2 linked regions of the Lacticaseibacillus paracasei subsp. paracasei genome follow. The protein of the gene in region 2 binds, or shares a complex with, the protein of the main gene of each other region. Links are inferred from orthologs where the notes say so. Each region holds a gene or a part of one and is shown on either strand. Other genes may lie near its edges.

What was found.
Region 1: pfkA (region 2) and rny share a complex: the UniProt entries of both Bacillus subtilis proteins name them as parts of the possible RNA degradosome complex. The link is inferred for Lacticaseibacillus paracasei subsp. paracasei from one-to-one orthologs.

What each region holds. Positions count from the first base shown.
Region 1 is NZ_AP012541.1:912,893-916,170, reverse strand. The notes cover bases 47-2,993. They hold rny (ribonuclease Y), read right to left. Parts: upstream 2,333-2,993; coding sequence 761-2,332; downstream 47-760. Other genes in these bases: recA (recombinase RecA), read right to left, coding at 2,634-2,993; LBPC_RS04630 (YigZ family protein), read left to right, coding at 47-667. Also shown: more of LBPC_RS04630, read left to right, coding at 17-46; more of recA, read right to left, coding at 2,994-3,278. UniProt on the Bacillus subtilis protein: Endoribonuclease that initiates mRNA decay. Initiates the decay of all SAM-dependent riboswitches, such as yitJ riboswitch. Involved in processing of the gapA operon mRNA, it cleaves between cggR and gapA.
Region 2 is NZ_AP012541.1:1,361,054-1,364,345, reverse strand. Bases 194-3,154 are described here. They hold pfkA (6-phosphofructokinase), read right to left. Parts: upstream 2,174-3,154; coding sequence 1,214-2,173; downstream 194-1,213. Other genes in these bases: dnaE (DNA polymerase III subunit alpha), read right to left, coding at 2,285-3,154; pyk (pyruvate kinase), read right to left, coding at 194-1,155. In the rest of the region: more of pyk, read right to left, coding at 1-193; more of dnaE, read right to left, coding at 3,155-3,292. UniProt on the Bacillus subtilis protein: Catalyzes the phosphorylation of D-fructose 6-phosphate to fructose 1,6-bisphosphate by ATP, the first committing step of glycolysis.

The sequences.
Region 1 (3,278 bases), 450 kb from region 2 along the record:
CATAAGGAGATTACGCATGTCAGAGCAATATCTTACCATCCAACAAACCGGCAACTACACAAATACCATTAAAAAATCGCGTTTCATCACCCATCTTGCGCGTATCAAGGATGAAGACGATGCCAAGGCCGTCATTGCGCAAGTATCAAAGGAAAACGCCAAAGCTACCCACAATGTTTTTGCTTATGTTCTTGGCGATACCAATCAAATTCAACGCGCAAGCGATAATGGCGAGCCTTCTGGAACTGCCGGTGCCCCAACACTGGAGGCTTTGTTGCAGCATGACTTGCGTGATGTGGTAGCCGTCACGACTCGTTACTTTGGCGGCATTAAACTTGGTGCTGGCGGACTCATCCGGGCGTATGCAGGCAATGCCAACACGGCGATCGAAACCATCGGCATTGTGGCGCGCATCAAACAAAAAGCTGTAACTTTTACCATTCCTTACGCTGACTTTGATCCAATTCAGCATTTTTTGACAACCAATCATTTGTCAATTGCGAACACTGATTACGGGACTGCTGTTACCATCACCCTGTATCTAGATGATGAGCATTTGCAGGCGACGCTCGCGGCCCTAAATGATTTCTTGAATGGACAGTTTTCGCCTACCATTGGCGCCAGTCAATACCGCGAAGTCCCTTTACCAAGAAAGCCTAAGCTCTAAGAGGACATCTAACTGTCTAACAATAATGTCCGAACTAAAACAGCATAAAAAATACAGTACCCACCAACTTTGTGCTGGTGGGTACTGTGTTTTTTACTTGGCGTATTCCACAGTCCTTGTCTCCCGAATCACGGTGACTTTGATATGGCCTGGATACTCCAGTTCTTTTTCAATTTCATTGCGAATATCACGAGCCAAGATGACGCTCTGATCATCAGAGAGCTTTTCCGGTTGGACGATGACCCGGACTTCTCGACCTGCTTGAATAGCGAAACTATGATCCACGCCAGCATGACTGTTGGCGATTACTTCTAGTTTCTCCAAACGATGAAGATAGTTCTCAAGCGATTCCGACCGCGCGCCTGGGCGGGCAGCTGAAATCGCATCTGCTGCGGCAACCAGTACCGAAATGACACTGGTTGGTTCAACGTCACCATGATGCGATGCAATGGCGTTGATGACCGTCTTTGGTTCCTTGTACTTCGTTGCCAGCTCAACCCCGATTTCAACGTGAGATCCGTCAACTTCATGGTCAAGCGCCTTGCCTATATCATGTAATAACCCCGCGCGTTTCGCTAAGGTGACATCTTCTCCTAATTCAGCAGCCATCACACCAGTCAGTTTGGCGACCTGAATCGAATGATCCAGAACGTTCTGACCGTAACTCGTACGGAAGTGCAATCGGCCCAAAATCTTAATCAGATCGGGATGCATATTATGGATACCGACGTCGAAAATGGCTTGTTCACCAATTTCACGAATCCGGTCGTCCATTTCTTTGCGCGCCTTATCAACCATTTCCTCAATTCGTGCTGGATGGATCCGACCATCTTGAATGAGTTTTTCCAAAGCAATTCGCGCGATTTCCCGGCGAATTGGGTCAAAGCCGCTCAAAACAACGGCTTGTGGGGTATCATCAATAATCAAATCGATACCTGTCAAAGTCTCAAGTGTCCGAATATTTCGACCTTCACGGCCGATGATTCGGCCTTTCATGTCGTCATTTGGCAAGTTCACCACGGTCACTGTCGTTTCGGCAACGATGTCAGAAGCGCTGCGCTGAATCGCATCGGCGATCAACACTTTAGCTTTCTTATCCGCGGCTTCCTTAGCTTCATCTTCGCTTTCTTTGATCATCACGGCGCGTTCATGCGTCAGTTCTGATTGTGTCTGGTCAAGAATCTGCTGCCGAGCCTGTTCATGAGTCAACTCGGCGATCCGTTCAAGTTCTGTGTGCTGTTTACTGATTTCTGAAGAGATATCTTGTTCACGTTCATCTAGCTGTTGCTGCCGCTTGTTCAAATTTGCTTCCCGGTCAGCAAGACTTTGTTCCTTGCGATCTAGCGTATCGTCCCGCCGATCCAAAGTATCCTCTCGCTGATTCAGTCGATGTTCCGACTTCTGGACTTCTGTCCGCCGATCTTTCAATTCATCTTCAAGTTGGGTTCGATAGCGATGATTCTCGTCTTTTGCTTCCAGCAGTTTTTCTTTTTTTAAAGTCGCTGCTTCTTTTTTAGCGGCCTCAATAATGCCTTCTGCTGTCTGCGTCGCTCGATCCAAATTGTTCTGGTGGAGCTTCTTTTGAAGTGCAAATCCGATCAATAAACCGACCGCTAAAGCGATGACTGCTGCGAGGGTTATTGAGACCAGTGTTACTGAACTCATCATTTCACCTCCGCATCATCTAAGCGATTCAATCAAATTTTGATCAAAATCTTTGATGCTTTTTTAAATTATTACACCTCTATTAGTTTACGTGCTAGGGTGCAAGGTGTCAACCGAAGCGGGAGGCGCACAGCGGCGCCTAAAAACCAGCATTAAAGCAGTCTTAAGTCTGGGTGATGCTTTTTACGAACTGAGAAAAATAAAACATATATCAAATCTCCTTAAGACCGCTCAGATAAAAAAACTTGCGCCATCGGACTCATCACATCCGACAACAGCAAGTTGACTCATGACTCATGATTCATACTTCAGCCTGTTGATGTATTTCGGGTTGATCTTCACTGACCGAAGCCGTCTCCCGACCAGGTGCGGCTGCCATACCATAAGCCACGCGAACCTGTTGTTTAATCGTCTGCTGAAGATCAGCGTGGTTATCAAGATATGTCTTAGCGTTTTCGCGACCTTGGCCGATGCGTTCACCTTGATACGCGTACCATGACCCTGCTTTTTCAACAATATCTCTCTCAACGGCCATGTCGACAAGTTCGCCAGTTTGCGAAATGCCTTGGCCATACATGATATCCACAATTGCTGTTCGAAAAGGCGGTGCCACCTTATTCTTGACCACTTTGATTTTAGTGCGATTGCCGACGACATCTGCGCCTGTCTTGATCTGTTCCGACCGCCGGATTTCTAACCGAACAGTCGCATAAAACTTCAATGCACGACCACCTGGTGTCGTTTCCGGACTCCCAAAAATGATCCCGACTTTCTCACGAATCTGATTAATGAATAAAGCAATCGTTTTTGTCTTATTGATGGAACCGGATAACTTACGTAACGCCTGTGACATTAATCGGGCTTGCAAGCCAACATGGGCATCCCCCATATCGCCCTCAATCTCAGCCCGCGGCACCAAAGCAGCAACTGAATCAATCACCACAAT
Region 2 (3,292 bases):
GCCGGATTCGGTCGCAGCAACAATGGTCTTAACCCCTAAGTTGCGAGCCGTGTGTGCAACACTTTGGCCAACAGCTTCGGTGACGTTCTTGTTACTGTATTCCTTCAATGCGAAGGCATCCTGATCCATCATCGCTGCTTCGGTGTATTCGTCAATCCGAGCCATTGCAGCAACGGATTCAACCGGATAGTCACCATTAGCAGATTCGCCAGAAAGCATCGTTGCATCGGTGCCATCAAACACGGCATTGGCAACGTCGTTTACTTCGGCACGGGTAGGACGTGGGTTTTCTTGCATGGAATCCAACATTTGTGTAGCCGTGATAACCGGCTTACCCAAAGAGTTGCACTTCTTGATCAAGCGCTTTTGAACGATCGGAACATGTTCAAATGGAATTTCAACACCCATGTCGCCACGAGCAACCATTAAGCCATCGGAAACCTTCAAGATGTCATCAATGTTGTCGATGCCTTCTTGTGATTCGATCTTAGGGAAGATCTGAACATTAAGTGCGTTCTTTTCTTCAAGGAGTTCACGAATGTCTAAAACGTCTTGAGGCTTACGAACAAAGGAAGCAGCAATGAAGTTGATCCCGTTGTCCAAGCCGAAACGAATGTCATCGGAGTCTTTTTCCGTAATCCCAGGCAAGTTGATGGCAACACCAGGAGCGTTGACACCCTTCTTACCACCAAGGACACCGTCGTTTTGAACAACGGTAACGAGTTCACGGTTCTTTTCGTCCTTTTCGGTGATCTTCATGTCAATCAAGCCATCATCAAACAAAACATGGCCGCCAACGTGAGTGTCATCATAAAGGCCAGGATAGGTAACAGCAACTTTTTCCTTGGTGCCTTTCAGACTTGCATCCATGGAGATGCGAACTTTGTCACCGGTGTGAAAATCGATCTTACCATTCGGGGTATCTTCAAGAGTTGTCCGAATTTCGGCACCCTTCGTATCCAGCATGATACCAACGGTCTTACCCGTGATCTTTTCAGCTTCGTGAACCATGTTCATCCGTGCCAAATGCTCTTCATGATCACCATGTGAGAAATTGAAACGGAAAACGTTGGCACCCGCTTCAATCAACTTAACGATGATATCAGTGGTGTTACTTGCAGGTCCAAGCGTGCTGACGATCTTGGTTTTTTTCATAAGTGAAATCGCTCCTTGAAATTATTTAAACAGACGTTAATGTCGTTTGTTTACGAGATTAAAATGTTAACTCTTCCGCTAAGGTGTAGAGCGAAAGTTCTGCGTGATGCTTGGCATCAAACAAGGTCCGAACATCATGTGCCGTGATCTTGTTGTTTTCAATGCCGACAGCCAAAGCGCCTTTGCCTTGCAACAAAAGTTCAACCGCGTATGAACCCATTTGTGAAGCCAAAACGCGATCACGTGCGGACGGTGCACCGCCACGAACAATGTGTCCCAGAACTGTCGAACGTAATTGGAAATCGCCATGTGCGGCTAATTCCTTGGCAAATTGATCAGCGTGCATCACGCCTTCTGCCAAAAGAATGACCGCATGCTTTTGACCACGTTCACGAGAACTTTGCAACTTCGACGCAATTTTCTTAACGTCAAAGTCGTGTTCTGGAATGATGACATCCTCGGCACCACCGGCGACGCCCGACCAAAGGGCAATGTCCCCAGCTTCACGACCCATGACTTCAATGACAAAGGTTCGTTCATGTGAAGCCGCGGTATCGCGAAGACGGTCAACAGCTTCCACAACTGTATTAACGGCAGTGTCAAAGCCAATCGTGAAGTCCGTGTAAGGAATATCGTTGTCGATCGTTCCTGGCAGGCCAATGGTGTTGAAACCGTGACGCGTCAAAGCTAGTGCACCGTGATAAGAGCCGTCTCCGCCGATGACGACCAACGCCTCGATGCCAAACTTGTTTAATTGTTCGACCCCGCGCAACTGGCCTTCTTCTTGCGCAAATTGTGGATAACGTGCGGAATATAACATGGTCCCGCCGCGTTGAATCTTATCACCGACAGTTGATTCATTCATTTTGAAAATGTCGCCGGCAACTAACCCAGCAAATCCATAATTGATGCCATATACTTCAAGGCCTTCGTGCATCGCCTTGCGAGCAACAGCGCGGACCGCGGCGTTCATGCCAGGCGCATCCCCGCCACTGGTCAAAATACCAATGCGTTTCATTATTTCACCTCATGCATATTCTTTTGCGATTTGTCCCATCACAAATACTCATTGAGTTTACCACTTTTCAGAAACAAAGTCCCTGAAAATGAGAACATTTTACAATTTTCTCTATTCTTCTTGTCGTTTTCGCAACACCACATTAGCCGCACCAAACCGCGATTCAAGATCAGCCATCAAGCTGGTATCAGCAGTGACCCAGTATCGCTTATCTAACAAAACACTCTCCTTGCTGGTCGTGTCGACAGTGATAACCGGAATTGGTCCATGGGCAGTTTGCAATTTTTTCAGTAAATCGGTCCGGGCGTCAACATTATCCGCATCCAAGCGAATAAATAACTGTGCTTTTGGTAAGGCCTCAAGCAACGGTGCGGCATCTTGAATCCGGTTCACAATGAGTTGCAAGTCGTCATTGCGTTTTTCAACTCGCCCGTTCACTAGTACCACCATGTCGGTCTCAATTTTTTCTAATGTTGGATATAGATTGGGAAAAACCGTCAGCGAAACGGTGCCAGTCGCATCCTGTCCATCCACAAACGCCATAGGCTTCCCAGTTTTGGTCCGGATCCGCTTAATGTGTCGAACCAGAAGCAAAATATCAACCGTGCGACCTTCTGCTAAATCCACCACATTGACTAATGTGTATTGCGTTTTCAAAGGGGCATATTTGTCAACCGGATGACCAGAAAGGTAAACGCCTAAAACATTAGCCTCTTCTTCAAGCCGTTCGCCTGCCGGCATTTCCGGCACCACAATCGGTTTAGGCGCTAGCACTGAAAATAGCCCAACATCATTGCCAGCAAGTTTAACCGAGTTGATTAATTCATCTAAGTTCGCAATTGTCTGTGCCCGGTTATCATCAAAGCTATCAAAGGCACCGGCAAGAATCAATGGCTTGAAATTATCTGCCTTTAACCACTTCGGCTCGAGGCGCTGTAGTAAATCGCGAAAATCTTTAAACGGGCCATTTTTACGAGCGGTAAAAATGGCTTCGGAAAAGTCACGGCGCATCCCTTTGACAGACAAAAGTCCAAAGCGAATCTTCCCGTCGCTCAACTTAAAGCCACCATTGCTGGTGTTGATGTCAGGACCTAATAAAGCTACCTGACGCGCTTTGGC